DNA from 2 places in the Castellaniella sp. MT123 genome. Region 1 is predicted to be linked to the other one. Evidence: riboswitches for the same ligand, from Rfam matches in the RefSeq annotation. Region 1 holds a riboswitch; the other holds the start of a gene.
The links. Region 1 has a riboswitch for thiamine pyrophosphate ahead of ABCV34_RS05885 (cytosine permease). Riboswitches for the same ligand answer to the same signal wherever they lie in the genome.
Positions count from the first base shown of each region.

Region 2: it holds a riboswitch for thiamine pyrophosphate, as region 1 does, so the genes downstream of both, thiC (phosphomethylpyrimidine synthase ThiC) here and ABCV34_RS05885 (cytosine permease) in region 1, are expected to answer to the same signal.

Region 1 covers NZ_CP154879.1:1,275,019-1,279,707, forward strand. The annotation lists gene ABCV34_RS05870 (NINE protein) at 1-439, shown strand, start outside; gene ABCV34_RS05875 (lipoate--protein ligase family protein) at 450-1,205, shown strand; gene panD (aspartate 1-decarboxylase) at 1,276-1,689, shown strand; TPP riboswitch at 1,759-1,851, shown strand; gene ABCV34_RS05885 (cytosine permease) at 1,905-3,248, shown strand; gene gnd (phosphogluconate dehydrogenase (NAD(+)-dependent, decarboxylating)) at 3,313-4,332, shown strand; gene ABCV34_RS05895 (nitric-oxide reductase large subunit) at 4,410-4,689, opposite strand, start outside.
Region 2 covers NZ_CP154879.1:2,299,781-2,304,469, forward strand. The annotation lists gene ABCV34_RS10810 (D-amino acid dehydrogenase) at 200-1,450, shown strand; gene ABCV34_RS10815 (hypothetical protein) at 1,460-2,170, opposite strand; gene ABCV34_RS10820 (helix-turn-helix transcriptional regulator) at 2,328-2,699, shown strand; TPP riboswitch at 2,809-2,909, shown strand; gene thiC (phosphomethylpyrimidine synthase ThiC) at 2,986-4,689, shown strand, end outside.

The DNA.
Region 1 (4,689 bases):
CTTCGTCGTCATCCTGCTGGCCCTGAGCTTCGGCGAGATCGCCTTTGGCCGGGTCTTCGTCTGGATCTCCAGCCTGACGGGCGTGCTGGTGCGCAATTTCAGCGAACTGTTCGCGGTGATTGCGTCCTACCTGCAGGCGCACACCGGCAAGGTTCTGCTGGCCATCCTGCTGACCGTGCCGGTCAGCCTGTGGATCCTCAGTTCTCACCGCGAGGCACTGGGCCGGCCATCGTCGCAGCGCCGCATCGCGATCGTCCTGGCTATCTTCCTGGGCTGGCTGGGCGCGCACCGCTTCTTCCTGGGGCAGATCGGCTGGGGCCTGGGCTATCTGGCGATCGCCTGGATCTTCGTGCCGCTGGCGGTGGTGCTAGGCCTGATCGACGCCATCCGCTACCTGTTCATGGACGACGAAACTTTCGCCGCCACACAGTTGTCCTGACCCCGGCTTGATGCCGTCTTCATTTCCCGCCCCCGCGCGCTACCGGCTGCTGGACCTGGATGCCGACGCAAGACAGGATCCGCTGGCCGACGAAGTGCTGCTCAGTCTGGCCACCGAGGGGCCGGTCGCGTGCCTCTGGCAGGCGGATCAGGGCCTGGTCGTCCCGCGCACCTACACGGCCCACCCCGGTTTTATCGCTGTCCAGAAAATATTCGCGGCCCGGGGATGGCCCGTCCACGTCAGGCAATCGGGCGGCGGCGTCGTGCCGCAAGGGCCCGGCATTCTGAACCTGAGCCTCGCATACACCGTCGCCGGACGGCCGCTGGATCATTCGGAAACGTTCTATCGGCACCTCTGCGGCATTATCGGCGCCGCACTGCTGTTCTTCGGTATCGACGCGCGGGCGCAGGCCGTCGAAGGCTCTTTCTGCGACGGCCGATACAATCTGGCGGTCGGGCAGCCGCCGCGCAAGATCGTCGGCACGGCTCAGGTCTGGCGGCGCATGCCCGGCCAATCTCCGGGGTGTCAGGTCGGGCTGGCGCATGCCTTGATCCTGGCCGATTGTGACCCGGCCACGATCACAGGCCAGGCCAATGCCCTGGAGGAAGCCCTGGGAACGCCGCGTCGCTACGCGGCCGACCGGATCGCTTCCCTGGGCAGCCTGCTGCCCGAAGCCAGCCGCGCGGCCTTTCTCACCGCCTTTCACGCACGCCTGCGGGACGTCCTGCTGGCCAGCCCGCCGATCGGGCCCGATCCGCACGACTGACGCCACAATCGATGCTGCACCGCAACGCGCTAAAATGCCGCCTGCTCAATTTCCGTTTTCTGGATACAACGTGAGAAAAATCGTCCGCGCCAAACTGCATGGCATCCGCGTCACCGGAGCCGACCTGGACTACCACGGCTCCATCACCCTGGATCCCGACCACTGCGAAGCCGCCGGCATCCTGCCGATGGAATTCGTGGATATCTGGAACAAGAATTCCGGCGCCCGCATCAGCACCTACGTCATCTACGGCGAGCGGGGTTCACGTTGTTGCATCCTGAATGGCGCGGCCGCCCGCACCTGCCAGCGCGGCGACGAAGTCATCATCGCCAATTCGGAATACATCCAGGAAGCCGAACTGGAGCACATCAAGCCGATCGTCCTGACCTTCCATCCGGACAACAGCGTGCGCGAACACCTGGGATATTCGGTCGGCCGCGACGCACAGGGCCGGCTGAGCTTCGAGATTGTGCACTTCGACTGAGCGGAACCGGAGCCGGCCTTGCCCATCGGACGGCCGACTCCTAAAATCACCCACGCCACACCCATTTTCGAGTCCCGCTAGGGGTGCCGCCACAGCGGCTGAGACAGTCCCTTCGAACCTGATTGAGATCATCCTCGCGCAGGAAAGCAGCTCGCCATGGCGACTGCTTTCCATCGCCCGCGCCTGCCCTCCTCGCCCAGACAGACAGGCGCACCATGAATCAGAACACTTCCCCATCCCGCCAACGCCCAGTCCGCGCGAACGCCGGTCGTCGTCCCGACGCCACCGGTTCCTCAGCGGGGACTCCCGGCATACCCGAGGTCGAACGGGTATTCGGCTGGCACGACCACATGGCCCTCTGGTTCAGCCTGGGGGTCGGCCTGCTGGTGATCCAGGTCGGCGCGTATCTGGCGCCCGCCCTGGGCACCCGTGGCGCGCTGATCGCGGTCATCGCCGGTTCAATCCTCGGCGCGGGCCTGCTGGCCTGGGTGGCCCGCCTGGGCTGCGACAGCGGCCTGTCCAGCGCCGGCCTGATCCACGCGGTCTATGGCCAGCGCTTCGCCCACCTGCCCGTCTTGCTGAACGTCGTGCAACTGCTCGGCTGGGCCACGTTCGAGCTGGTCATCATGCGCGACGGCACCCAGGCGATCGCGGAAAAGGCCTTCGGCGTGAACACCGGCCTGATCGTCCCGACGCTATTCTGGGGGCTGATCGTCCTGCTGCTGCTGCGCGGCTCCATGGTCACACTGGTGCGGCGCATCGTCAGCCGCATCGGCCTGCCGCTGGTGGTGCTGTCGCTCATCTGGCTGACGGTGCAGTTCGGCCTGAAGCTGGATGCGCCAGGCCTACGGGCACTCTGGCAGCGCACGGGCGATGGCAGCATGAATACCTTCCAGGCGCTGGACCTGGTCATCGCCATGCCGGTGTCCTGGCTGCCGCTGGTGGCGGACTACGCCCGACATGGCCGCAGCGGTCGCGGCGCACTGGGCGGCACCTGGTTGGGCTACACCATCGCCAACATCTGGTGTTACGCGCTGGGTGTGCTGGTCATCACCGTGACAGGCCCCGATGTGGACATGGTCAATGCCCTGCTGCTGGCCCAGGGTGGACTGCTGGCCCTGGGCCTGATCCTGATCGACGAACTGGACAACACCTACGGCGACCTGTATTCCGGATCCGTCTGCAGCCACAGCCTGCTACCCGCCTTTGGCCTGAAAACCTGGGGCACATTGCTGGCCGCGCTGTCGATCGCGCTGGCCATGGTGCTGCCGATGCACAGCCTGGAACCCTTCCTGCTGGCGCTCAGTTCCGTGTTCGTGCCGCTGTTTGGCACGATCCTTGGACGGCTGGGCATGCGGCCCGATCGCCTCACCGACACGCCGCGTGGTTTCCACGCGATCCCCGCGGGGATCTGGGTGCTGGGGATCGCCTGCTACCATTTCCTGGCACAATGGGCACCGGATTACGGCAGTGCACTTCCCACGCTGCTGTTGACATTCACTCTGGGCGCACTCACCGCCAGGAACGGCTTCCGGTCCGCTGAACCGGCCAGATCCTGAGCCCGCAACCGCGGGCAGCCCTGGCGGCCGAGGGCCCCTACAACATAGAAACAGGACACTCGCCATGCAAATCGGCATGATCGGACTGGGACGCATGGGCGCCAACATGACAACCCGGCTGCTGCGCGACGGCCACGACTGCGTCGTGCACGACCGGAATCCGGAAGCCATCGGCCGGCTGACCGCGCTCGGCGCCACCGAGGCCCACACCCTGGGGGAACTGGTATCGGCCCTGGCCGCGCCCCGCGCCATCTGGCTGATGGTGCCGGCCGGCACGGTCGATGCCGTGCTGGCCGACTTGACCCCGCTGCTGCAGGCCGGCGACATCCTGATCGACGGCGGTAATTCCCACTATCACGACGACTTGCGGCGCGCTGCGGCCTTACGGCCACTGGGCATCCACTACGTGGACGTCGGCACCAGCGGCGGCATCGCGGGCCTGGAACGTGGCTATTGCCTGATGGTGGGGGGCGACCAGGCGGTCGAACACCTGACCCCGATCTTTGCCACTCTGGCCCCCGGCGAGGGCACGCAGCCGCCCACCCCAGGCCGACAGCCCGGCGCAAGCACGGCGGACCAGGGCTGGCTGCATTGCGGCCCGCACGGCGCAGGCCATTTCGTCAAGATGGTGCACAACGGCATCGAGTACGGCATCATGGCCGCCTATGCCGAAGGCATGAACATCCTGCGTCATGCCGACATCGGGCGGCAGACACACGCCGCGACTGCCGAAACGACGCCGCTGCGCAATCCCGAACACTATCAGTACGACATGAACCTGCCCGATATCGCCGAACTCTGGCGGCACGGCAGTGTGATCAGTTCCTGGCTGCTCGACCTCACCGCCACGGCGCTGGCGAGCAACCCGGCCCTGTCCGGCTTCCAGGGCCGCGTATCGGATTCCGGCGAAGGCCGCTGGACCATCCAGGCAGCCATCGACGAGGCCGTGCCCACACCTGTCCTCAGTGCCGCACTGTATTCGCGTTTCGCCTCGCGCGGCGAGGACGACTTCGCCAACCGGGTGCTGTCCGCCATGCGCCAAGCCTTCGGCGGCCACGTCGAACTGCCGGACACGCAGGATTAAAAAAGCCCGCCTCAATCGAGGCGGGCTTGCTGTCCGGGGGCGCCGTTTCGGGCCCCCGGTCGCTGGAAGAAAAACGCTCAGGTGCGTTGCGCGGCCAGCTTGCCGTCGACCACCGGGGCGGCCTTCGCATCGAACAGAGCCGTCACGACCTGCCACATCACACCCAGGCCGCCGACGATGAAGACCACGTCGCCGAAGGTGCGGGTCCAGCGCAGGGTCCGCAGGATGTCCTGTTGCATGAAGGTCTCGCCGCGGGCCCACCAGGTGCCCTGGCTGACGCTGGCGTAGAACTGCATGACGCCGATTGGCAGCAGGCTCAGCGTGATCATCATCACCAGGCCGATATTCATGCACCAG
Region 2 (4,689 bases), 1.0 Mb from region 1:
ACCGGGCATTTAGCCCCCATCCAGGGCGCCGGACGGGGGCTGCAGGCCCTTGTCCACGACAGGCCAGCATTTTGTCCTGCCCACTCGTCAGCCCGATCATAAAAACCAATCGAAATTCTCGAATCACTTATTTTTTCATGAAAAATAACCTGAGACTATTGCCTATCATCATGAAAAATTAATCTATTTGAGGTGCGTCATGAAGGTTTTGGTTCTCGGTGCCGGCGTCGTCGGCGTGGCAAGTGCCTATTACCTCGCCCGACAGGGACATGAAGTCACCGTCATCGACCGGGAATCGGGGACGGCGGAGGAAACCAGCTTCGGCAACGCGGGGCAGTTATCCTTCGGCTATTCCTCGCCCTGGGCAGCGCCCGGTATCCCCCTGAAGGCGCTGAAGTGGCTGTTCACCCAGCATGCGCCGCTGACGATCCGCCCCGACGGCAGCCTGTTTCAGCTACGCTGGATGTTCGACATGTGGCGCAACTGCACACCGTCGCGCTATGCCATCAACAAGGACCGCATGTTGCGTCTGTCGTCCTACAGCCGCCAATGCCTGCACGAACTGCAAGGCGACACCGACATCCAGTTCGAAGGCCGGCGCCAGGGCACGCTGCAGGTCTTTCGCACCCAGAAGCAGATGGACGACGCCCAGCGCGACGTTCAGGCGCTCAGCGACGCGGGCGTAGCCTACGAACTGGTGGATGGCGACCACCTGGTCGACTACGAACCCGCCCTGCACCAGGTCCGCCACAAGCTGGTCGGCGGTCTGCGCACGCCTGACGACGAAACCGGAGACTGCCGCCTGTTCACTCAGGCCCTGACAACATTGGCCGAGGGCCTGGGCGTGAGATTCCGTTATGGCGAGACCATCCAGGCCCTGCACCAGGCCGGCGGCCGGATCTCGGGCGTCCAGTGTCTGTCCGGGACGCTGCAGGCCGATGCCTATGTGGTGGCGCTGGGCTCCTATTCCCCGTTGCTGCTGCGCGACATCGTCGATCTGCCGATCTACCCCATGAAGGGTTATTCCATTACTGTGGATATCGCCGATCCCGACCGCGCGCCGGTATCCACCCTGCTGGATGAAACCTACAAAATCGCCCTGACCCGCTTTGACCAGCGCATCCGGGTAGGCGGCATGGCCGAAGTCGTCGGCTATGACACCCATCTGGACCCGCGCCGCCAACGCACGCTGGAAATGGTCCTCAATGACCTGTTCCCGGGCAGCTACAAGGGCAGCGACGTCCATTTCTGGACCGGTCTGCGCCCAAAGACCCCGGACAGCACGCCAATCGTCGGACGCACCCGCCTGGACAATCTGTTTCTGAATACCGGACACGGCACTCTCGGCTGGACCATGTCCTGCGGCAGCGGGCGGCTGATCGCCGACATCGTGTCGGGGCAGGCCACCGCGATCCGCAGCGACGACCTGGGCGTGCAACGCTACCGCTGAACCGGCTGATCAAAGCGCCCAGGCATAGCCGAAGTCGCGCAGCGACTCGACGGGAGGTTCCCGCAACCCTGCCACTCGGGCCCGCATCCGCAGGCGGCTGATGATGTCACGGCATTTCGGATCCCCGTCCGGAGTGCGTGTCATCGGCCGCCATCCCTGGCGCACCGCCCCGATGATATCGGCATGGCTGGCGACGTGGCCGGGTGCCTCGAACAGACACAGCAGCACCGCCCGTTCGGCCCCGGTCAGACGCAGGAACGCTCCATCCTGATGCGTCAGGCGCCATCCCTGTTCCACCAGGCGCCAGGGGCCGATGCGATGGATCGCGTCCCCCTCGGACAGCGGACTGAATTGCGGCTGTTCCGCGCAATCCCCTGACGCCCGCCGGTACCCCAGGGCCCGCAAAGCCGATGCCATCTGGGATGGGGAATCGTCAGGCCGCAGGATGCAATCGACCCCGACCCGCAACAAGGCCGCCGGCTCGGCGCCCATGGGCCGGCCCAGCAGGGCGACCAGGATCAGGGCCGGATATCGTGTCCGCACAGCCTCGGCCACTCGGCAATTCGACGCGACATCGGCCATCAGCACCAGCGCATCCGGTGCCCGCACACCAGGGTGGTTCAGCGCCAGGCGTAAGGCCGGCCCGTCCAGAAACCGATCGACCCGCCACCCCAAAGCCTTCAGATACCGCGCCCAGGCGTCGTCACCGGGAGCCAGCACCCATACCCGTTGCTCCTCCATCCTTACCCCCCATTGCCCCACTTGCGTCCCGGGCCCATTCGAATGTGGGCATACGCTTCCGTCAGGAATGCCGATTATCACACTAGTAATAATTGATGACCACCAACGTGGTATTCATTTTTAGTCCAATGTGGACGTGGAAACATTCGGCGAACGACTACGCAAAACCCGGCTCCAGCGCGGTCTATCGCAGGCGCAGCTGGCGCATGCGTGCGGCCTGTCGCAAAGCGCCATCTCCAGCTACGAGAACGGCAGCCGGCAGTCGCCGAAGAAGCTGTTGAACCTGGCACAGACCCTGCAGGTGGACATCTACTGGCTCAGTCGGGGTGAAGGCGGCGCCGGCCCGGCATCGAACGCCGTCCAGACAGCCATGCGCGAGCACGAGTCCCCCTGGCCGTTTCCCTCCATCGAGCCCCGGATGTTCTGGTCCCTGACGCGGAAGGACCGCCAGACTGTGGAATCCGCCGTGTCCGCGCTGATCGACAATCTGCTGGCATCCGGCACCTGACCACCCAGGGCCGGGAACGTCTTCCGCGGACTGGCCGGCGCGTTCACATCCGGTCACCAAACATCGCAATCGGAACGGCTGGCAGACTCGGGGGCATCCCCGTATACTTCGTTCCACGCAGGGGTACTTGCCGGCATGGCCGGCGGGTTGAGAAAAACCCTTCGTACCAGTACGGATAATGCCGATGCTGGGAGCGTGCGCGGCATCCAGCCTGTCTCCGGAACGCGTGGTTCTTCCTCCCCGACTCGGCTCCATTTCCGAAATTTTTCGAACCTGGAGCTCCATCTTGAACACCAATCCCCAATTCCTGGCCACCCGGGCCACCGTCGACCTGGCCGCCATCGAGCCTTTGCCCGCCTCCCGCAAAGTCTATGAAACCGGCTCACGTCCCGACATCCAGGTGCCGTTCCGCGAAGTCCTGCAAGACGACACGCCGTCGCTCTTCGGCGGCGAAACCAATCCGCCCCTGACGGTGTACGACACCAGCGGCCCCTACACGGATCCCGCCGCCACGATCGATATCCGCCGCGGTCTGTCCACCCCTCGTCTGCCCTGGATCCTGGAACGCCAGGACACCGAGGAACTCTCGGGCCTGAGCAGCCAGTACGGCCGGGCCCGCCAGTCCGATCCAGAGCTGGACGCCCTGCGGTTCGAGCACAAGCGTGCACCGCGCCGAGCACGGACGGGCGCCAACGTCACGCAGATGCACTATGCGCGTCGCGGTATCGTGACGCCTGAAATGGAATACGTCGCCATCCGCGAGAACCTGCGCCGCGAGCAGTACCTGGACAATCTACGCGCCAGCGGCCCAGAAGGCGCTCGCCTGGTCGAACGCCTGACCCGCCAGCACCCTGGGCAATCCTTTGGCGCCGCGATCCCCGACATGATCACGCCGGAATTCGTGCGCGACGAGGTCGCCCGGGGCCGCGCCATCATCCCCGCCAACATCAACCACCCGGAGGTGGAGCCCATGGCCATCGGGCGCAACTTCCTGGTCAAGGTCAACGCGAACATCGGCAATTCGGCGATCCGGTCGGACATCAGCGAGGAAGTCGAAAAAATGACCTGGGCGATCCGCTGGGGTGGCGATACGGTGATGGACCTGTCCACCGGCAAACACATCCACGAAACCCGGGAATGGATCATCCGCAATTCCCCGGTCCCCATCGGCACGGTGCCCATCTACCAGGCGCTGGAAAAGGTGGGCGGTGTCGCCGAGGAGCTGAACTGGGAGATCTTCCGCGACACGCTGATCGAACAGGCCGAGCAGGGTGTGGACTATTTCACCATCCACGCGGGCGTGCGCCTGCCCTTCGTGCCCATGACCGCCAGCCGCATGACAGGCATCGTGTCGCGCGGCGGCTCGATCATGGCCAAATGGTGTCTGGCGCACCACAAGGAAAGCTTCCTGTACCAGCACTTCGAAGACATCTGCGAGATCATGAAGGCCTATGACGTCAGCTTCTCGCTGGGCGACGGTCTGCGCCCGGGCTCGGGCTACGACGCGAACGACGAGGCTCAGTTCGCCGAGCTGCGCACGCTGGGAGAACTGACGCAGGTCGCCTGGAAGCACGACGTCCAGGTGATGATCGAGGGCCCCGGCCACGTGCCGATGCAGATGATCCGCGAAAATATGGATCTGCAGCTGAAGCACTGCCACGAGGCTCCGTTCTACACGCTGGGCCCGCTGACGACGGACATCGCGCCGGGCTACGATCACATCACCTCGGGCATCGGCGCGGCCTTGATCGGCTGGTACGGTACAGCCATGCTGTGCTACGTGACTCCGAAGGAGCACCTGGGGCTGCCGAACAAGAAGGATGTGAAGGACGGCATCATCACCTACAAGATCGCCGCTCACGCAGCCGACCTGGCAAAGGGGCACCCGGGCGCAGCAATCCGCGACAATGCGCTGTCGAAGGCGCGTTTCGAGTTCCGCTGGGAGGACCAGTTCAATCTGGGTCTGGATCCGGATACGGCGCGGGCTTTT